2 linked regions of the Actinomadura rubteroloni genome follow. The protein of the gene in region 1 interacts with the protein of each later gene in a pairwise test. Links are inferred from orthologs where the notes say so. Each region holds a gene or a part of one and is shown on either strand. Other genes may lie near its edges.

Region 1 (9,616 bases):
CGAGCATCATCCCCGCCGGGCGCGGGTTTGGCGAGTGGTTCAGACCAATTCCGGGCGGATTCGGCCATCGTCGCGCCGGCGCCGGACGGGTACCACCAGCACAACCAGGCCCGCTGCGAGCAGCGCCAGCCCGGCGAGCGCGAGCCCGCCGAGCCGTTCGCCGAGGACGGCGACGCCGAGCAGCGCCGCGACGGCCGGCTCGGCGAGCGTCAGCGTCGTCGCCGCGGCGGCCGGGGTGCCGCGCAGGCCCCGCGCGAACAGCGTGTACGCGACGGCGATCGTGATCAGCGACAGGTACGCGGTGATCGCCAGGCCCGTCCCCGACAACAGCCACGCCGGGCGCTGCACGGCGAGCGCGGGCAGCAGGACGAGCGCCGCGCCGCCGAACAGCACGCCGGTCACCGACCGGCCGTCGGCGCCCGCCCCGACCAGGCGGCTGATGATCGTCGTGTAGCCGGCGTAGACGAGCCCGCACAGCAGCGCGAGCGCGACTCCGCCCGGCTCGGCGCCCGCCCCGGCGCCCGCGCCGACGAGCAGCGCGCAGCCCGCGACGGCGCCCGCCGTGGACGCGTACCAGCGGCCCGTCAGCCCGTGCCGCTGGAACAGGCCCGCGAACGCGGGGGCGCTGCCGACCGCGACGACGGTCGCGACGGCGACGCCGGTCCGTCCGACGGCGGTGTAGTAGGCGGTCTGGTACCCGGCGGTGCACAGGACGCCGAGGACGAGCGTCGCCCGGGTCCGCCCGCCCCGGCGCAGCAGGGCGCCGAGCGCGGCGCGGCGCGAGCCGGTGGCGGCGACGGCGAGCAGCACCAGCCCGCCGAGCGCGACCCGCAGGGACGACACCGCGACCGGCGAGGTGGCGGCGGGCGCGAGCGTGGACACCGGCCCGGCCGTGCCCCACAGGCAGGCGGCGAGCAGGATTTCGGCGGTGCCTCGGGGCAGCGCGGACGTGCTTTGGGACATGTGGAGACCTGACTCCTGGACTCGAATCGGAAGGGTGATCCGTGTCCGGGGCGGGTCTCAGAGCAGGACTCGAAGGGCCGTCGGCGCGGGACCGCGCGAGGCCGAGGGGACCGCACCCCGGATCAGGAGTCCGGCGGTCCGCAGTTCGGAGTCCAGTAGGCCATGCCCCGACGATACCCGCGCCGCGCCGGTGGTCGGCGCGGCGCGGCGGCGCGTCAGGCCGGGACGGCGTCCGGGGCGGTCGTCAGCGTGCGGCCGACGACGGGCGGCAGCGTCCGCACGAGCTTGGCCAGCTCGCGCAGGTCGCCGTTCACGAGGGCCTGCGGGCCGTCGCACAGCGCGGTCTCCGGGTGCGGGTGGACGTCGATGATCACGCCGTCCGCGCCGACCGCGATGGCCGCCCGGGTCAGCGGGAGCACGAGGTCGCGGCTGCCGCCCGAGTGCGACGGGTCCACGATCACCGGCAGGTGCCCGAGCCGCTGCGCGACCGGGACGGCGGAGATGTCGAGGGTGTTGCGGGTGGCCTTCTCGAACGTCCGGATGCCGCGCTCGCACAGGACGATGTCGAGGTTGCCGCGCTGCGCGACGTACTCGGCGGCCATCAGCCACTCCTCGATCGTGCCGTTCATCCCGCGCTTCAGCATGACCGGCTTGCCGGACTCGCCCGCCGCCTGGAGCAGCGCGAAGTTCTGCGCGTTGCGGGTGCCGATCTGGAGCATGTCGGCGTAGGACGCGACGAGTTCGACGTCCGCGGCGTCCACGACCTCGGTCACCACCGGCATCCCGGTCTCGGCGCGGACGTCGGCGAGGATCTTCAGCCCGGCCGCGCCGAGGCCCTGGAACGCGTACGGCGACGTCCGGGGCTTGAACGCGCCGCCGCGCAGCAGCGTCGCGCCCGCCGCCTGCGCCATCTGCGCGGCGGCCAGGGTCTGCTCGGGCGTCTCGACCGCGCACGGGCCGGCGATCAGCGTCATCGTGCCGGGGCCGATCGGGACGCCGCCCACCCGCACGACCGTCCGCTCGGCGTGGTGCTCGCGGCTGACCAGCTTGTACGGCGCGGAGATCCGGACGACGTCGGCGACGCCGCGCTGGCCGCGCAGGTTGAGCGTGCCGAACCGGGTCACGTCACCGACCAGCCCGACGATGGTGCGTTCCACGCCCCGGCTGACGAAGGCGTCCCCGCCCGCCCGCTCGACGAGCGCGACGACGCCCTGGATGTCTGCCTCGGTGGCCCCCGGGGCCATGACGACGACCATGCTGGTTCCTCTTCTCTGCGCACGCCGGTGCGGCGGGCGCGGGGTGGGTGCCGGGGGGCGGTCCCGGAACGACGAGAGCCCCGGGCCGCGTGGCCCGGGGCTCTCGCCTGGTGGTCTGTCAGCGCGACGTCTGGCAGACCAGCCCTCCGGACCGGTCGTACCAAAAGAAATAGCTCACGTCGCGCATGCGGCTCAGCGTAGCCGATCACGAAGGGACCGGGGGACCGGGGGCCGAATATGGCTCAGCTCACCCCGGATGGCAGGATGGCGCGCGACATGGCGCCCTCCGATGAGCCCTCCAGCGACGGACCGAGCGACGGGTCCGGCGGCGAGCCCGAACGGCTTCCGCCCGGCCAGTACGTCCCGCGCGGCTTTCCCGTCCTGCACTACGGCCCGGTGCCGAAGTTCCGGCCGGACGTCTGGGACCTGCGGGTCTTCGGCGCCACCGCGACCGGCGGGCAGTACGCCTGGACGTGGGAGCAGTTCGACGCCCTGCCGCGCACGACCGTCGTCGCCGACTTCCACTGCGTCACCAAGTTCACGATCCCCGACAACCGCTGGGACGGGATCCCGGGCACCGCGCTCGCCGAGATGGCGCCCCCGCACCCGGACGTCACGCACGTCATGGTGTGGGCGGAGTACGGCTACAGCGCCAACGTCCGCATGAGCGACTTCCTCGACGCGGGCACGCTGCTCGCCACCCACCGCGACGGGGAGCGGCTGACCGCCGACCACGGCTTCCCGGTCCGGCTCGTCGTGCCGCGCCTGTACGCGTGGAAGAGCGTCAAGTGGGTGCGCGCCGTCGAGTACATGATCGGGGACCGGCGCGGCTTCTGGGAGGAGCGCGGGTACCACAACGTCGGCGACCCGTGGGCTGAGCAGCGCTACTCCTACCAGGAGGATCCGGGCGACTCTCCGCCGCCCTGAGCCCGGTGCGCGGCGAGATCGCCTGCGAAGCCGGGTCCGGTGGGGTTACGGTCGGTCCTCATGGTCGCACCGTCCGTCCTCGACTTCGCCGGGTACGGCGCCGCGCTGCTCGGCGGCGGCGCGCTCGGCCGGTGCGCGCTGCGCCGGACCGCCCGCAGGCCCCCCGTCCCGGCGCCCGACGACGCCACCGCCGCCGCGCTGCACACGCTGCTGCGCGCCGCGCCGCCGCTGCGCGCCGGGCTGACCCGGGCGTCGGCGCGGCGGGCCGCCCGGCCGCTGCGGCACCTGCTCGGCGCAGAAGCCGTCGCGATCGTCGGCGCGCGGCCCGACGGCGACGCCGAGCCCGACGACGGCGACGGCGGCGGCCCGGACGGCGGACGGCTGCTGGTCTGGGACGGCACGGGCGCCCACCTGCACGCGGGCGAGGCCTTGGCGGACGCGCTGCCGGTGCTCGGGTCGGGCCGGCCGCGCGTCCTGCCGCCCGAGGCGCTGGACTGCGACGTCCCGCTCTGCCGGATCCGCGTCGGCGTCATCGCCCCGATCGCGGTGGACGGCCGGGTCGCGGGCGCGCTCGCCGTCTACGGCCGGACGGCGGCGCCCGGCCGGGTGCGGGCCGTCGGCGAGGTCGCGCGCTGGCTCGGCAACCAGCTCGAACTCGCCGACCTCGACCTCGCGCGGACGCGCGCCGCCGAGGCCGAGATGCGGGCGCTGCGGGCGCAGATCTCGCCGCACTTCGTCTACAACTCGCTGACGACGATCGCCTCGTTCGTCCGGACCGATCCCGAGCGGGCGCGCGAGCTGCTGGTGGACTTCGCCGACTTCGCCCGCTACTCGTTCCGCAACCCGCGCGACTTCACGACGCTGGCCGACGAACTGCGCTCCATCGACCGGTACCTGCTGCTGGAGCGGGCGCGGTTCGGGGAGCGGCTGCACTTCACGGTCGAGGTCGCGCCGGAGGTGCTGCCGGTGGAGGTGCCGTTCCTGTCGCTGCAACCGCTGGTGGAGAACGCGATCCGGCACGGGATGCACGGGGCGTCCGGGGCCGTCCACATCGAGATCGTCGCCCGCGACGCCGGGTCGGAGGCCGCGATCACGGTCGAGGACGACGGCGTCGGCATGGAGCCGGGACGGCTTCGCGAGATCCTCGCCGGCGGGACGCGCGAGCGCGGCGGCGGGGGCGGCATCGGCCTCGCGAACGTGGACGAGCGGCTCCGCCAGGTCTACGGCGACGAGTACGGTCTCGTCGTCGAGACGGCCCGGGGCGCGGGCACGCGGGTGCGGCTGCGCGTGCCGAAGTTCCGCCCGGCGATCTTTCCCGGCTGAGGCGATCCGACCGCTTACGTGGTGGAACCGATTGCGAACGGAACGTGATCGGTGCAATCTCTTCCCATGCTGCGCGTCCTGGCCGTCGACGACGAGGTCCCCGCTCTGGAGGAGCTGACGTACCTGCTCCGCGACGACCCGCGCGTCGGCGACGTCACCGGGGCGAGCGAGGCGGCGGCGGCGCTGCGCGGGCTCAGCCGGATGCTCGCGGCGGGGGAGCGGCTGGACGCGGTGTTCCTCGACGTCCGGATGCCGGGCCTGGACGGGCTGGACTTCAGCCGCCTGCTCACCGGGTTCGCCGACCCGCCGAAGGTCGTGTTCGTGACCGCGCACGACGACTTCGCCGTCACCGCCTACGAACTCGGCGCGGTGGACTACCTGCTCAAGCCCGTCCGGCCGGAGCGGCTGGCCGAGGCGGTGCGGCGGGTCGCCGACGCGGTCGGCGCCGCGGACGGGCCGCCGGGCGAGGACGACGACGAGCTGATCCCGGTCGACCTCGGCGGCCGGACGCGCCTGGTGCCCCGCAAGACCGTCACGCACGTCGTCGCGCACGGCGACTACGTGCGCCTTCACACCGCCGGGGCGCACTACCTCGTGCGGATGCCGCTGGCGTCGCTGGAGCGCCGCTGGGAGGAGGCCGGGTTCGTGCGCATCCACCGCAGCACGCTGGTGTCGTCCGCGCACATCACCGAGCTGCGGTTCGACGGCGGCCGGGCGCTCGTGCAGGTCGGGGACGAACTGCTGCCGGTCAGCCGCCGCCACACCCGCCAGGTCCGCGACCTGCTCGTGCGCGGGTTCCGCACCGCCGAGCCCGCCGGTGATCTGGATGGCTGAGCGGCGGACGGCGGTCCGGGCGCGTCCGGCGGCGCGGCCGGACGCGGCGGCGCTGGCCCGGCCGCTGATCCGCGCGCAGCTCCGGTCCGCGCTCGGCACGGCCGCGCTGGTGGTCGCGGTGCTGGCGGCGCTGCCGGTCGTCCGGACGCTCGGGAGCGGGGCCGTCCCGGCGTGGGCGCCGCTCGCGCTCGGCGCGCAGCCGGTGTGGATCCTCGCGGCGGCGCGGCAGCTCCGGCGGGCCGAGCGGATCGAGCGCGCGTTCCCGCGTCCGCCGCGCCGGTGACGGGCCGCGCGTGATCGCGGTCGCCGCGTTCGCGGTGCCGGTCGCGGTGCTCGCCCTGGCGGTGCTGCTCGGCGGCCCGCGCCCGACCGCCGACGTGCGGCTGGCGGCCCGGCCCGTCCGGCCGCTGTGGAACGCGGCGGCGATCAGCGGGGAGTACGTGTCGGCGGCGGCGTTCCTCGGGACGGCCGGGCTCGTCCTCGCGCACGGCCCCGACCTGCTGTGGCTTCCCGCGGGGGCCACCGCCGGGTACGTGCTGCTGCTGACGTTCGTCGCCGGCCCGCTGCGCCGGTCCGGGGCGTTCACGCTGGCCGACTTCGCCGAGTGGCGGTTCGGGTCGCCCGCCGTGCGGCGGCTCGTGTCGGCGTGCGTGTGCTGCGTCGGGTGGTTCTACCTGCTGCCGCAGTTCCAGGGCGCCGGGCTGACGCTGCGGGTGCTGACCGGCGCGCCGGAGTGGACGGGCTGGGCGCTCGTGGCGGCGACGTCGCTGGGGCTCGCCCTGACGCGGACGGTGCGGGGGGCCACGTCCGTCCAGGCCGTCCAGTTCTGGGTGAAGTTCGGCGCGGTCGCGCTGCCGGTCGCCGCGTTCGCCGCGCTCGGGCCGCGCCTGGCCGCCGACGGACGGCCCGCCGCGCCGCGTTTCGAGCACGCGACGTCCGTGCACGTCAGGACGGGCGCGCGGGTGCTCGTCCCGGCCGACGTCCGGGTCGTCGCGACCGGAACCGTGGACGGCGTGCGCCGCCGGGACGGCCGGATCGTCCTGCGCGCGGGCGCCCACACCGTCGCCGACGGGACGCGGCTGGACTTCCCGGCGGGCGCCCCGGTGCCGCGTCCGGCGGGCCGGGCCCGGTGCGCGCCGCACCCGCTCTACACGGCGTACTCGGCGCTGCTCGGCGTCCTGCTCGGCACCGTCGGCCTGCCGCACATCCTCATGCGCTTCTACACCGACGCCGGGGGCCGCGCCGCCCGCCGCACGGCCGCGCTCGTGCCCGGCCTGCTCGCGCTGTTCTCCCTGTTCCCCGCCCTGTACGGGGTGCTCGGCCGCGTCTACACGCCTGAACTCCTGCTGTCGGGCGACACCGACGCGGTGATCCTCACGCTGCCCGCCCGGGTCGCGCCGGGCGCGGCGGGCGCGGTGCTGACCGGCTGCGTCGCGGCGGGGGCGTTCGCGGCGTTCCTGTCGACGTCGTGCGGCCTCGTCGCGGCCGTCGCCGGGACGGCCCGCGCCGCCCGCCGGACGCTCGTGTTCCGCGGCGGGGCCGTCGCCGCGCTCGCCGTGCCGCTCGCCGTCACGGCGCGCGGCGCCCCGCACGGCACCGCGAGCCTGGTCACGGTCGCGCTGACGGTGTCGGCGTGCTCGCTGTGCCCGCTGCTCGTCCTCGGCATCTGGTGGCGGGGCCTCACGTCCGCCGGGGCGTGCGCGGGCCTGGCCGTCGGGGGCGGGTCGGCGGTGGCGGCGGGGACGGTCGCGCTGGCGGGCGTCCCGCTGCCGGGGCCGCTCGGCGCGGTGGTGGAGCAGCCCGCGCTGGTGCTGGTGCCGCTGGCCGCCGGGGTCATGGTCGTCGTGTCGCTGCTGGATCGGCGGGCCGTCCCGGCGCGTGCCGACCATGCGCTGGCACGGCTGCATCTGCCCGACGACATCGTCGTGCGCTGAACGGTCCGTTCGGGTGACCGTTCGTCGCGTGAAACCGACCGCTCGTCGTGTGGCTACGGAACGTATGGCGATGACTACCCACCGTTTACCGAGCCTTGTGGTGCAAGGGTCCCGATCGGTATCCGTCTCCCTCTAGTGTTCTCAGTGGCGGCAGTCGCCACGGGAGGTCACTCCGGTGCAGCGGCGCCCCACACAGGACAACACTGGAGATCCGCGCCGTGAGCGATCACGCCGGGTCAGTCGCCGCATTCCGTACCGGGGGGGTGGGATGCGGTGACCTCGCGGCCCAGGCCGCCGCTGAACAGTCGGGGGGTTGTTCAGCGGCGCCTGGGCCTTCTTCTTGCGCCCGGCCGCGCCGCGTCGGGCCGCCCCGGGTCAGGCGTCGCGCAGGCGCTTGAGGACGTCGATGTCGGCGCGGTGCGGCTCGGCCCCGCGGCCCGGCGTCTCGATGACGAACGGCACGCCCGCGGCCTCCGGGTGCCGCAGCAGCTCGCCGAACGGCTCCGCGCCGATCTGACCGGCGCCGATGTTCTCGTGCCGGTCCTTGGCCGAACCGCAGGCGTCCTTGGAGTCGTTGGCGTGGACGAGCTTGAGCCGTCCCGTCCCGACCGTCGCGACGAGCGCGTCCAGGGTCGCCGCGACGCCGCCCGGCGCGGCCAGGTCGTGGCCCGCCGCGAAGGCGTGGCAGGTGTCCAGGCACACGCCGAGCCTCGGATGCCGGTCCAGCCGCTCGAAGAACGGGCCGAGGTCCTCGACACGGGCGCACAGCATCGCGCCCTGCCCGGCCATCGGCTCCAGCAGCAGGTCCGGGCCGTCGCCCGGGATCTCGTCCAGCAGCGGCAGCACGTGCGCGCGGACCTGGTCCATCGCGGCCTCGTAGCTCTGGCTGACCGCCGAGCCGGTGTGGACGACGACGCCGCGCGCCCCGATCGCCCGGCCCCGCTCCAGCGAGTGCCGGACGGTCGCGATGGACTTGGCGAGCGTCTCGGCGCTCGGCGACCCGAAGTTCACCAGATAGGGCGCGTGGACGAAGACCGGCAGGCCCTCCTCCCGCAGCCGGGCGTCCTCGGCGGGCTTCCCGGCCGGCAGCGCCCACCCGCGCGGGTTCGCCACGAACACCTGGACGGCCTCCGCGCCGATCTCGGCGGCGTACTTCAGCCCGCCGGACGCGAGCCCGCCCGCCACCGGAACATGCCCCCCGATGGGGCTGAAAGGAGAGGTCATAGCGTCGGCGAGCTTAGCCGCTCACCTGGTCAGCCGTAGACGGTGATCACACCGCCGCGCGCGGCCCGGGAGTCGGGGATCGGCGTCTGGCCGATGACGCGGTCGCCGACGCGGGTGCCGATGCGCATCCGGAAGCCGGAGCTCTCGATGGCGCGGCGGGCGTCGTCGAACGACTTGCCGATCACCGACGGGACGGGGACCTTGTTGCCCTCGTCCCCCTTCCCGTCGTTGCAGAACCAGTTGCCGATCAGGCAGTCGCGCGGCGTCACGTACAGGGTGACCCGGTCGCCGCGCGAGACGCCCGAGCCGGGCGCCGGGTCCTGGCCGACGACGGTCCCGCCGGGCTTGCCGTCCTGCTTGCGGTCCTGCGTCTTCACGTCCAGGCCCATCGCCGTCAGCGCGTTCTTCGCGTCGCCGGTGGACCAGCCGGTGAGGTCGGGCACGGTCATCCCGCTGCTCATGACGAGCGCGACCGGCTGGTCGGTGGAGACCTTCGTCCCGGCGGTCGGCCTGGTGCGGATCGCGCGGCCCTTCGCGATCGTCTCCGACGGCAATGAGCTGACCCCGCCGACGCGGAAGCCCTTGCTCTCCAGCAGGTCGCGGGCGTCGGACTCGGTGCGGCCCTTGACGTCGGGGACCTCGCGCGGCACGTGGCCCTTGGAGACGTGCAGGGTGATCGTCATGCCCTGGGACACGCGGGCGCCGGGCGCGGGGTCGGTCGCGGCGACCTCGCCCCTGTCCACGCGGTCGCTGTAGACGGTGTCGCCCTGCCGCACCGCGAGGCCGTGGCCGCGCAGCTCCTTGGTCGCGGCGGCCGGCTTCATCCCGATGATCTCTTCGGGGACGTGGTCGTACTGCCCCGAGAACTGGTACCAGACGGCCCAGCCGAGCACGATCGCGGCGACGGCGGCCACCGCGACGATCGCCCAGCGGCGGCCGGACCCGCCGAACGCCCCGCCGCGCGGCGGGGGGCCGGCCGGGGCGCCGTCGGCCGGGTCCAGGACGGCGGTGCGCCCGTCGCCAGGAGGCGGCGCGGGAGTCTGCAGGACGGCCGTCGCGCCGGGCTCGGACGCCGCCAGCCGCGCGTCGAAGTCGGGCGCGAGCCCGCCGTGGACCTCGGCGACGGTCGCGAGGAAGGCGTTGGCGTCCTGCGGG
Region 2 (11,892 bases), on another replicon or contig:
ACGGCGTCACGAGCGTGCTCGAGTCGATGAAACCTGCGTAGTCTTCCTTCATTGACCGAAATAGCCGCCGTACGCCCTGCTCCTTCGCCGGCCCCTCCCTCGGCTTCCCCACTTCGAGCAAAGGCCGATAGGACTTCGGCGAACCAGCTCGAAAGCCCTGCGGCGGTATTTTCTCCATCAGGAGCTTCGATTGTCATTTGACAATATATATGATTAAGCATTTGGAAACACCGCCTCGCCACCGCACGCCGGTTCTGCGTGAGAGTCGGTTGGAGACTGCGCAGCCCAGCTCCGATCAGACCGAGCGCCACGGGGACCGCGACAGGGTCGCCAATGATTCCAGATCCGACCGGCTAGTGAAAAAGGAGGCCAATGCATCGCTGGATTACACCGATCGTCCCAACACCCCGGCGAGGACGAACATGGACCCGACCATACGAGCCGTGATTCTCCGCTGCCGTACGAGATCCCTGTCGCGCCACGGGGGGAGCCGCCGCAACTTCTCCGGCACCTCGGGAGACTGCGCCCACCGGGTTATCACACCGTTGACATTGAACAGGACGACCAGGCCGATTGCCAGCATGACAGGCGAAAGAACGAACGTCAGCAAAAAATCAATAAACTCCGGTGGCGAGGACTTCCTCGCCGAGCCATCGCCGAACGACAAGATCCTGTCCCACGTCACCTGACCAACGCCTTGATAAGCCAAACGACAGTCGATATGAAACAAATGATACCAGCCGCTATGGGAAAGTAGCCCGAGCGGCGCAGCGGCTCATATTCCTGCAACCGCAGGTCCCTGTCGGGACCCGCGTAACCTTTCATCCACCCGATGTAGCGAAGGGACCACTTCAGCCATGCCGCACCGAGACCGATGGCGATCAAGCCGAACAGAGGGAGAATAATGTAACCACTGGTCTCCGTCACCGATCAAAATACCTTCCCGGCATCGACCTTATTCCCAGCCGAGCCGAAGAAGGAGTTCCGGAGTCGGCTCACCAATGAGGGGGCGTGGGGGCGGAGCCCCCACATCGGGGGGTTCGGGGGGTCGTCCCCCCGGAAAACACTGCGGGCCACCGGGGAAGGCGCGAAGCGCCGACCACGGTGGCCCGACTCGTGGAGCTATGGGGATTCGAACCCCAGACCTCCTCCATGCCATGGAGGCGCGCTACCAACTGCGCCATAGCCCCGTGCGGCTACGTGGACGTTCATCCCGTAGCGCGTGGCCAGTTTAGCCGAGGTGGCGATGGGGGTCGAATCGGTTGTCGCGGGGCGGACGGTCAGCGGCCGACGGCGGGGCCGTCGTCGCCGAGGACGGGTTCGGGCAGCGTTCCGGCGTTGTGCTCGGTGAGGCGGAAGCCGCCGTCGCGGCGTTCGGACAGGACGGACCAGCAGCAGTTGGAGAGCCCGCCGAGGCGTTCCCAGGTCTCTTCGGGGAGGCCGAGGAGGTGGCAGAGGCCGAGGCGGAGGGCGGCGCCGTGGGAGGCGACGACGAGGACGCCGGCGGGCGGCAGGTCGTCGAGGGCGCGGTCGAGGGCGGTGCCGACGCGTTTGGCGACCTGGGCGCTGGTCTCGCCGCCGGGCGGCTGCCAGACGGCCTGCTCGGCGGGGTAGCGTTCGCGGATCTCGGCGCCTGTGAGGCCTTCCCAGACGCCGCCGTCGCGTTCGATGAGGTCGCGGTCGTGCCGGACGGGCAGGCCGGTGAGGTCGGCGAGGGCCTGCGCGGTGTCGGCGGCGCGCTGGAGCGGGGAGGCGAGGAGCGCGGTGGGCCGCAGGGCGGTGAGGAGGGCGGCGGCGCGGCGGGCCTGGGAGCGGCCGGTGTCGTCGAGGGGGACGTCGGTCTTGCCCTGGAAGCGGTTCTCCAGGTTCCAGGCCGTCTGGCCGTGGCGCCACAGGACGAGGCGGCGCTTGCCGGGGGTGCGGGTCTCAGTCACCGGCGCTCCCGACGGGGGCGCGGTGGGTGTTGACGCCCTCGGGCAGCTCGATGAGCGGGCAGTCCTTCCAGAGCCGTTCGAGGGCGTAGTACACGCGGTCCTCCTGGTGCTGGACGTGGACGATCACGTCCACGTAGTCGAGGAGGATCCAGCGGCCCTCGCGTTCGCCCTCGCGGCGGACGGGCTTGGCCCCGGTCTCGTCGCGCAGGCGCTTCTCGATCTCGTCGACGATGGCGCGGACCTGGCGGTCGTTGGCGGCCGAGCAGAGCAGGAACGCGTCGGTGATGACGAGCTGCTCGCTCACGTCGTAGGCAAGGATGTCGTCGGCCAGCTTGTCCCCCGCCGCTTCGGCGGCGGTACGGATGAGCTGCGCGGCCCTGTCGGATGCGGTCACGATGCGCTCGCGATCCTCCCTGTCGGGGGTCGGTTCCGGGACAGCCTCTCATGGCGGCCCCGAAATGACCCTTGTCCACCGGTTCCGGATGGTCCGTCCGGCTCCGGTCATGCCCCTTCCAGGGTAGGCGGGATCCGGCGTCCCCGTTCCGTCTTTCCTGTTCAGCCGCCGTCGGGCCGGTAGAGGGAGCGTTTGTTGATGTACTGGACGATCCCGTCCGGAACGAGGTACCAGATCGGTTCGCCGTCCTGGACGCGGTCGCGGCACTCGGTGGACGAGATCGCGAGCGCCGGCACCTCCATGAGGCTGACGCGGCCCGACGGCAGGCCGGGGTCGGCGAGCCGGTGGCCGGGACGGGTGACGCCGACGAAGTGGGCGAGCCCGAACAGTTCTTCGCTGTCGTGCCAGGTCAGCATCTTCTCCAGGGCGTCCGCGCCGGTGATGAAGAACAGGTCGGTGTCGGGGCCGTGGAGGGCGCGCATGTCGCGGAGGGTGTCGACGGTGTAGGTCGCGCCGGGACGGTCGATGTCGATCCGGCTGACCGAGAAGCGGGGATTGGACGCGGTGGCGATCACGGCCATGAGGTAGCGGTCCTCGGCGGGGGTGACGTTCGTGTGGCCCTTGTGGGCGGACACCCCGGTCGGCACGAACACGACCTCGTCCAGCGCGAACACGTGCGCGACCTCGCTGGCCGCGACGAGGTGGCCGTGGTGGATGGGATCGAACGTCCCGCCCATGATCCCCAGCCGCCGCTTTTGCGTCATGCCGACGAGAATAGTCGTCCCGAAACCGGGACGATCTTCCGCCCCGCAGGGACCCAATTCCCGGGAACCGGGGAACTCGCGGGACGTTCCGGTCGTCGGACGTAGCATGCCGGACATGACGAACACACCGGACCGTGCGCGCACGCGCTTTCCCGGGATCAGCTCCCGCGCCTACGAACACCCTGCGGACCGCTCGGCCCTGGTCGCGCTGCGCTCCCTGACCGGCTTCGACGTCGTCCTGCGGCGGCTCTCGGGGCTGTTCAACGAGCGGGCGATCCGGCTGACGTTCCTCGCCAGTTCGGTGCGGGCGAGCGAGAACCAGTTCCACAACCTGTACGACATGGTGCGGGACGCCGCGTACATCCTGGACATGCCCGAGGTCCCGGAGGTGTACGTCGAGCAGAACCCGGCGGCGAACGCCTACGCGATCGGCGCGGACCACCCGTTCATCGTGGTCACGACGGGCCTGCTGGACCTGCACGACGACGAGGAGCTGCGGTTCGTCATCGGGCACGAGGTCGGGCACATCCTGTCCGGCCACTCGGTGTACCAGACGATGATGATGATCCTGACGCGGCTCGGGTCGCGGCTGGCGTGGCTGCCGCTCGGCAACCTCGGGATCGCGGCGATCCTCATGGGCCTGCGCGAGTGGCACCGCAAGTCCGAGCTGTCGTGCGACCGCGCGGGCCTGCTGACCGGCCAGGACCCGGCGGCGGTGAAGCGGGCGCTGATGAAGATGGCGGGCGGGACGCGGCTGGCGGACATGAACACCGACGCGTTCCTCCAGCAGGCGCGCGAGTACGACCAGGCGGGCGACGTCCGGGACGGGATGCTGAAGTTCCTGAACCTGCTCGGCCAGTCGCACCCGTTCGCGGTCGTCCGGCTCGCCGAGATCGACCGGTGGGCGTCCGACGGCGAGTACCTGCGGATCCTCGCGGGCGACTACCCGCGCCGCGCGGACGACGCGAACGCCAAGGTCACCGACGAGGTGAAGAACGCGGCGCGGTCGTACAAGGACTCGTGGGAGCGCAGCGCCGACCCGTTCGTCGGGAAGGTGAAGGACGTCGCGGACGCGGCGGCCGGCGCGGCGGGCGGCCTGTTCGACAAGCTGGCGCGGCGCGGCGGGGACACGTCCGCGCAGAACTGACGGGCGGTTAGAAGGGGGCCGGGACGAGCAGTTCCACGTTCCGGTCCTCGGCCGCACCCCGGCGCGCGGCGGGCTCGTCCTGCCAGTCGTTGCCCGCGACCTGCCGGGACAGGGACGCCAGGTGGAGCGGGTCGCCGGTGCGTCCGCCGAACAGGTCGGGCGCGGCCGAATCCAGGACGGTCGCGAAGATCGACAGCGTCCCGTCGCGGTTGTCGGCGATCTCCACGATCCGGCTCTGCTGCGGGAAGTCGACGTGCGAGGCCGTGTTGACCTCCCAGAACCCGCCGCCGCCGGGCCGCCGGTGCGCGAGCACCTCGTTGCGGTGGGTGTGGCCGTTCACCCACAGGACGACGTTCGGGAACCGCAGCAGCAGCGCCTTCACCTGGTCGCCGAGGATCCGGCCGCCGCCGAGCGGGTTGTCCAGCGTGGCGATGGTGTGGTGGCTGAACAGGACGAACAGCCTGTCCTTGACGCGATGCCCGACCCGCTTGCCCGACCCGTCCAGGTACCGGGAGCTGCCCGCCGTGAGCTGGGCTTCGAGCCAGGCGAACTGCGCGGCGTCCAGCGAGCCCTCGGAGTAGCCGTTCGGGTTGACGGTGTCGAGGACGAGCCCCCGCACGATCCCCCGGTCGAAGGCGTAGTGGGCCGTCCCGTCGCGGAGGTTGGCGGCGGTGAACCCGTGCCCGCGCGGCCCGCCGGATGTCGTGAAGTGCTCCCGCACGACCTCGGCCCGCGTCAGCAGCCGCCGCCGGGCGTCCGGCGTGACCGGGCGCAGCAGCCCGCCGAGCGACGGCAGCGCCCCAGGGTCCGCGCCGGTCAGCGCGCGGGCGAGCCGGGCCGCCTGCTCCCCGCCGGCCGGGGCGTTGATCTTGAACCCGCCGGTCGCGAGCCCGCTGACCAGCGGGTTCGGCGGCAGGTTGCCCTGGACGAGCCCGTCATGGTTGCCGAACACCGCGAGCCACGGCGAGTCGAGCCCGGTCGCGCGGAACGGGCGGCGCGCCGCGTCCAGCAGGCCGGGCACGCGCGGAAACCCGTGGGAGGCGAGCGCGACGTCCGCGCGGCCGCCCGGCGGCGGGCCGTCCGGGTGCCAGAACCGGTCGTCGTACACGACGCGGTCCATCACGCCCTCGTACCGGGTGGGGTCGCCGGAGTCGGGGCGGATCGTCCGGCCGTCGAGCAGGTCGATGATCCAGCGCAGCTCGTTGTACTGGACGTTGTCGGCCGCGTCCCCGGTGTTGATCGTGAACGCGAGCGGCAGCCCGGTCGCCGGGCCGCGCCCGACCCGGTTCAGCGCCCGGACCATCGCCTCGGCGACGTGCGTCGTCAGCGTCTCCTGGGGCCGCCACGCGCCCTCGACCGGCAGGACGGACAGCAGGTCCTTGAACCGGTCGGCGAACTCCACCCGCGCCGGGGACTGCGCGTCGATGACGTGGACGTCGGTGAGCTGCCCGAACGCCACCAGCCCGGCGCGGCGGGCGGCGCGGTCGCGGGCGGCGGCGCCGCCGAGGTCCCGGCGGAGCAGATGCGGCTCGCCGGGACCGGCGACGATCCGCCGGAACCGGCCGGAGCCGAGCAGCAGCGTGCGGTCGAGGGTCGTCCCGGCCGCCGGGCCGCGCAGCGCGGCGGACGCGGGACGGGCGGGCAGGACGAGTCCGGAGGACGCCAGCCCCGCGCCGAGCAGGACGCGGCGGCGGCTGATCGCAGGGCGCACCCCCGGATCAGACCACACCCGAAGTGTTACAGCAAGACCCGATTTGTCACAGGACGGCTACCGGACCTGCCCGTCCCCCGTCACGACGTACTTGGTGGACGTCAGCTCCGGCAGCCCCATCGGCCCCCGCGCGTGCAGCTTCTGCGTCGAGATGCCGATCTCCGCGCCGAACCCGAATTCCTCGCCGTCGGTGAACCGGGTCGAGGCGTTGACCATGACGGCCGCCGCGTCCACCCGCGCGGTGAAGCGCCGGGCGGCGGGCTGCGACGCCGTCACGATCGCCTCGGTGTGGCCCGAGCCGTGCCGGCGGATGTGCGCGACGGCGTCGTCCAGCGAGTCCACGACGCGGGCCGCGATGTCCAGCGAGAGGTACTCGGTGTCCCAGTCGTCCTCGGTGGCCGGGACGACCGCGTCCCCGTACGCGCGCACGCGCTCGTCGCCGTGGACGGTCACGCCCTTCTCCGCCAGCGCCGCGAGCGCCGCGGGCAGGAACGCGTCCGCGACGTCGGCGTGGACGAGCAGCGTCTCGGCCGCGTTGCACACCGACGGACGCTGCGTCTTGGCGTTCAGCAGGATCTCCACGGCCATCGCCACGTCGGCGGCGGCGTCCACGTACACCGAGCAGTTCCCGACGCCGGTCTCGATCACCGGGACCGTCGACTCCTCCACCACCGAGTTGATCAGCGACGCGCCGCCGCGCGGGATCAGCACGTCCACCAGGCCGCGCGCCCGCATGAGGTGCTTGACCGACTCGCGGCTCGTGCCGGGGACGAGCTGGACCGCGTCCGCCGGGACGGGCGTCCCCGCCAGCGCCCGCCGCATGACGTCGACCAGCACCGAGTTGGACGTGTGGGCCGACGACGAGCCGCGCAGCAGCGCCGCGTTCCCGCTCTTCAGGCAGAGCGCGGCGGCGTCCACCGTGACGTTCGGACGGCCCTCGTAGATGATCCCGACGACGCCGAGCGGCACCCGGACCTGCCGCAGGTCCAGCCCGTTCGGCAGGACGCTCCCCCGGACCGTCTCGCCGACCGGGTCGGGCAACGCCGCGACCGACCGCACGGCCTCGGCGATCGCCGCGATCCGCTCCGGCGTGAGGCTCAGCCGGTCGATCATCGCCTCGGCGGTGCCCGCCGCGCGCGCCCGCGTGACGTCCTCGGCGTTGGCCTTGACGATCTCGGCGGTCGCGGCCTCCAGCGCGTCGGCGACGGCGTGCAGCGCGGCGTCCTTCACCGCGCGGGTCAGCGGCGCCAGCTCCGCCGCCGCGTCCTTCGCCCGCCGCCCGGCGCGCTCGAAGTCCTCGCGGTCCGTCATACCGGCTCCTTCACGGTCGATCTCGGATAAGGGGTCAGCCGTCGGCGAGGACCACCATGCGGTCGCGGTGGATGATCTCGCGTTCGTACTCGGGGCCCAGCTCCCGGGACAGCCAGCGGGTGGAACGTCCCATGAGGTCCGGGATCTCCCCCGCGTCGTAGTTCACCAGGCCGCGCGCCACGACCCGGCCGGCGTTGTCGCACAGGTCCACCGGGTCGCCCGCGGCGAAGTCGCCCTGGACGCCGGTGACCCCGGCGGGCAGCAGCGACTTGCGGCGGCGGACGACCGCGTCCACCGCGCCCGCGTCCAGCAGCACCCGCCCGTGCCCGGTCGTCGCGTGCGCGAGCCACAGGTGGCGGCCCGACATCAGGTGCGGCGACTCGGGATGGAAGTAGGTGCCGATCGGGTCGCCCGCGAGCGCCCGCGCGGCCGACGCCGCGTCCGTCAGCACGACCGGGACGCCCGCGATCCGCGCCGCCTCGACCTTCGTGATCATCCCGCCGGTGCCGACGCGGCCGGACGCGCCGAGTTCGACGCCGTCCAGGTCCGACGGGCCGCGCACCTCGCCGATCCGCCGCGACCCGGGCTTGCGGGGGTCGCCGGTGTAGAGCGCGTCCACGTCCGACAGCAGCACGATCGCGTCGGCGCGGGTCAGGTGCGCGACCAGCGCGGCGAGGCGGTCGTTGTCGCCGAACCGGATCTCGTCGGTCGCGACCGTGTCGTTCTCGTTGACGATCGGGACGATCCCGAGCGCGAGGAGCTGCGCGAGCGTCCGCTGCGCGTTGCGGTGGTGCGAGCGGCGCATCATGTCGTCGGCGGTCAGGAGCACCTGCCCGACCGTCAGCCCGTGCCGCGCGAACGCCGCCGTGTACTGCGCGAACAGCAGGCCCTGCCCGACGCTCGCCGCCGCCTGCTGGGTCGCGAGGTCGCGCGGCCTGCGCGCCAGCCCGAGCGGCCCGAGGCCCGCAGCGATCGCCCCCGACGACACGAACACGATCTCGGTGCCCGCCGTGCGGCGCGCCGCGAGGACGTCCACCAGCGCGTCGATGCGCGCCACGTCGATCGTCCCGGCGGTGGTCGTCAGCGACGACGACCCCGCCTTCACGACGAGGCGGCGCGCCTTCTCGATCTCTGCACGACGACTGCTCACGGTCGTTACCTCGGGGGTTCGGGGGCGGTCAGCGACGTCCGTCCAGTCTCCGGTCCGTGCCGCGCGGGCCGGCCACGCCGTCGCCCGCGGCGATCTCGGGCTCCCAGTCGAAGACGACCGCGTCGTCCGGGGTGCCGATGAGGACGGTCGCGCCCGCCTCCGCGCCCGCGTCCCGCAGCGCCTCCTCGACCCCGAGCCGGGCCAGCCGGTCGGCGAGGTAGCCCACGGCCTCGTCGTTGGTGAAGTCGGTCTGCCGCAGCCACCGGACGGGCTTGTCGCCGGTGATGAGGTAGGTGTTCTCCCCCGTCTCCCTGACCGCGAAGTCCGTCTTGCCCTGCACGGGCGTCGGCCGCAGGACGATCCGCGTCGGCTCGGCGGGCGGCAGCGACGCCCGGTACTCCCCGACCATCTCGGCCATCGCGAACGTCAGCTCGCGCAGGCCCTCGTGGCTCGCCGCCGACACCTCGAACACCGTCAGGCCGCGCTTCTCGAACTCGGGACGGACCATCGCCGCGATCTCCCGGGCGTCCGGGACGTCCACCTTGTTCAGCACGACCAGCCGGGGCCGGTCCGACAGCGGACGGTCGCCGAGCACCCGGTCGTAGGCGCGCAGCTCCTGCTCGATGACGTCGAAGTCGGCGACCGGGTCGCGGCCCGGCTCGGGGGTCGCGCAGTCCAGCACGTGGACGAGCGTGGACGACCGCTCGATGTGCCGCAGGAATTCCAGGCCCAGCCCGCGCCCCTCGCTCGCGCCCTCGATGAGGCCCGGCACGTCGGCGACCGTGAACGTCGTGTCACCCGCGCTCACCACCCCGAGGTTCGGGACGAGCGTCGTGAACGGATAGTCGGCGATCTTCGGCTTGGCCGCCGACAGCGCCGCGATCAGCGAGGACTTGCCCGCGCTCGGGAAGCCGACCAGCGCCACGTCCGCGACGCTCTTCAGCTCCAGCACGATGTCGCGCTCGTCGCCGGGCTCGCCGAGCAGCGCGAACCCGGGCGCCTTGCGCTTGGCCGACGCCAGCGCCGCGTTCCCGAGCCCGCCCCGGCCGCCCTCGGCGACGACGAACCGCGTCCCCTCGCCCACCAGGTCGGCGAGGACCTCGCCGTCCGAGGACTTGACGACCGTGCCGTCCGGGACGGTGAGCACCACGTCGCCGCCGTCGGCGCCGGTGCGGTGCCCGCCCTGCCCCTGCCGGCCGTTCGGGGCGCGGCGGTGCGGACGGCGGTGGTACTCCAGCAGGCTCGCGGCGCCGGTGTCCACCTCCAGGATCACGTCCCCGCCCCGGCCGCCGTTGGCGCCGTCGGGGCCGCCGAGCGGCTTGAACTTCTCCCGGTGGACGGACGCGCAGCCGTTGCCGCCGTTCCCCGCCACGATGTGCAGGACCACGCGGTCCACGAACTGCGCGCCCGACCCGGCACCCGCTGCCACGGCCCCTCCTCGGCATCGTTTCGCTCCGCCGTCAGACAGAGCGAGGGGCGGACCGTACGGTCCGCCCCTCGAAAAAGCCTTCTCGGCCCGCGGACCTATTCCGCCGGGACGATGCTCACGGCGTTACGGCCACGGTAGCGCCCGAACTTCACCGCGCCCTCGACCAGCGCGAACAATGTGTCGTCGCCGCCACGGCCCACGCCCGGTCCCGGGTGGAAGTGGGTGCCGCGCTGGCGGACGATGATCTCGCCGGCGTTGACCACCTGGCCGCCGAAGCGCTTGACACCGAGCCGCTGGGCGTTGGAGTCACGACCGTTCCGGCTGGACGATGCGCCCTTCTTGTGTGCCATTGCCCCGCTCCCTTACTTCCCGGAGATACCGGTGATCTTGATCTCGGTGTACGGCTGGCGGTGACCCATCCGCCGCTTGTACCCGGTCTTGTTCCGGTAGTGCATGATGTTGATCTTCGGGCCCTTGACGGCGCCGACGATCTCGGCGGTCACCTGGTACCCGGCCAGGTCGGCGGCCTTGCTGACGACGTTGTCGCCGTCGACGACCAGCAGCGCCGGAAGGGTCAGCGAGTCACCCGGCTCGCCGGTCAGCTTGTCGACGGTGAGAACGTCGCCCTCGGCGACCTTCTCCTGCCTGCCGCCTGCGCGGACAATCGCGTACACCGCGGAAACCTCTCGTCTGCGCGCGCTTCCGGGCTCAACCGGTCCCACGCGTGGTCGAAACCAGCCCTCGGACGAGGGCCTACCCCCGGATCGCGCCGAGGGCGGCACACCGGCGGAGGAATCCACCGGCGCTCTGAACAGGGCCCGCCGCGGCGGCGGCGGGGACGCGCCCGGAGATTCCGGGCGGTCGCAGGCGCGCCGACGGCGCGCCGACATTTGAGAATACCGGATCGCGGGACCCGAACGCGAACCGCGTCCGGGTCCCCGACCGGCCGCTACTCGGCGGGCTCGTCCTTCTTCGTCCGGCGGGTGCGCCGGCGGCGGCCCGCCGTCGCGGCGGGCTCGGACTCCTCGGTCTCCACCGGCTCGTCGGCGGTCAGCGCGCCCGGCGCCGCCGTGGCCGACTCGGCGGCGGCCTCGGCGGCCTCCACCACGGCCTGCGGGTCGGACTCGTCGGTGTCGTCGTCGTCATCGTCGGCGGCCCGCGCCGCGTCCTGGCGGGCGAGCTTGTCCTCGACCGCCTTCTCCACGTCGCCCTTGCGCTTGCGGCGCCGCCCGCCGGGCTCCTTGGTGCCACTGTTGCCCTGCGCCTTGGCGTCCTTGGACTCCACCGGCGTGGGCTGGAGGTGGATCCCGCGGCCGTTGCAGCACTCGCAGGTCTCCGAGAACGCCTCCAGCAGCCCCTGCCCGACCCGCTTGCGCGTCATCTGGACGAGGCCGAGCGACGTCACCTCCGCGACCTGGTGCTTGGTGCGGTCCCGCGACAGGCACTCCACGAGCCGCCGCAGGACGAGGTCCCGGTTGCTCTCCAGCACCATGTCGATGAAGTCGACCACGATGATGCCGCCGATGTCGCGCAGCCGGAGCTGGCGGACGATCTCCTCGGCCGCCTCCAGGTTGTTGCGGGTGACCGTCTCCTCCAGGTTCCCGCCCTGGCCGGTGAACTTGCCGGTGTTGACGTCGATGACCGTCATCGCCTCGGTGCGGTCGATGACCAGCGAACCGCCGCTCGGCAGCCACACCTTGCGCTCCAGCGCCTTGGCGATCTGCTCGTCCACGCGGTAGGCGGCGAACGCGTCCCGGCCGCCCTCCCAGCGCTCCACCCGGTCCTGCAGGTGCGGCGCGACGTAGTGGACGTACTCCGACACGGTGTCCCACGCGCCGTCGCCCGCGACGACCAGCTTGGCGAAGTCCTCGTTGAAGATGTCGCGGATGACGCGGACGGTCAGGTCCGGCTCGCCGTGCAGCAGCGACGGCGCCGACGCCGTCTTCTGCTGCTTGCGGATGTTCTCCCACTGCGCCGACAGCCGCGCGACGTCCCGCGACAGCTCCTCCTCGGTGGCGCCCTCGGCGGCCGTCCGGACGATCACCCCGGCGT

Evidence for each region.
Region 2: the proteins of BTM25_RS13620 (region 1) and BTM25_RS11245 interact in binary tests that used the Escherichia coli proteins (3 or more experiments, as listed by UniProt). The link is inferred for Actinomadura rubteroloni from one-to-one orthologs.

What each region holds. Positions count from the first base shown.
Region 1 is NZ_MTBP01000002.1:469,194-478,809, reverse strand. What follows is about bases 3,430-6,419. They hold BTM25_RS13620 (LytR/AlgR family response regulator transcription factor), read left to right. Parts: upstream 3,430-4,535; coding sequence 4,536-5,303; downstream 5,304-6,419. Other genes in these bases: BTM25_RS13610 (sodium:solute symporter family transporter), read left to right, coding at 5,597-6,419; BTM25_RS13615 (hypothetical protein), read left to right, coding at 5,296-5,586; BTM25_RS13625 (histidine kinase), read left to right, coding at 3,430-4,469. Outside these bases: BTM25_RS13640 (DMT family transporter), read right to left, coding at 40-963; aroF (3-deoxy-7-phosphoheptulonate synthase), read right to left, coding at 1,179-2,219; BTM25_RS13630 (sulfite oxidase-like oxidoreductase), read left to right, coding at 2,496-3,146; more of BTM25_RS13625, read left to right, coding at 3,207-3,429; more of BTM25_RS13610, read left to right, coding at 6,420-7,237; BTM25_RS13605 (deoxyribonuclease IV), read right to left, coding at 7,613-8,461; pknB (Stk1 family PASTA domain-containing Ser/Thr kinase), read right to left, coding at 8,491-9,616. UniProt on the Escherichia coli protein: Member of the two-component regulatory system BtsS/BtsR, which is part of a nutrient-sensing regulatory network composed of BtsS/BtsR, the low-affinity pyruvate signaling system YpdA/YpdB and their respective target proteins, BtsT and YhjX.
Region 2 is NZ_MTBP01000001.1:2,523,661-2,535,552, reverse strand. What follows is about bases 5,135-7,974. They hold BTM25_RS11245 (glutamate-5-semialdehyde dehydrogenase), read right to left. Parts: upstream 7,262-7,974; coding sequence 6,008-7,261; downstream 5,135-6,007. Other genes in these bases: proB (glutamate 5-kinase), read right to left, coding at 7,296-7,974; BTM25_RS11250 (TIGR03767 family metallophosphoesterase), read right to left, coding at 5,135-5,950. Also shown: BTM25_RS29150 (hypothetical protein), read right to left, coding at 1-197; BTM25_RS11280 (hypothetical protein), read right to left, coding at 682-927; BTM25_RS11270 (histidine phosphatase family protein), read right to left, coding at 1,281-1,934; rsfS (ribosome silencing factor), read right to left, coding at 1,927-2,328; nadD (nicotinate-nucleotide adenylyltransferase), read right to left, coding at 2,490-3,092; BTM25_RS11255 (M48 family metallopeptidase), read left to right, coding at 3,199-4,239; more of BTM25_RS11250, read right to left, coding at 4,247-5,134; more of proB, read right to left, coding at 7,975-8,411; GTPase ObgE, read right to left, coding at 8,440-9,840; rpmA (50S ribosomal protein L27), read right to left, coding at 9,936-10,190; rplU (50S ribosomal protein L21), read right to left, coding at 10,203-10,514; BTM25_RS11220 (Rne/Rng family ribonuclease), read right to left, coding at 10,790-11,892. UniProt on the Escherichia coli protein: Catalyzes the NADPH-dependent reduction of L-glutamate 5-phosphate into L-glutamate 5-semialdehyde and phosphate. The product spontaneously undergoes cyclization to form 1-pyrroline-5-carboxylate.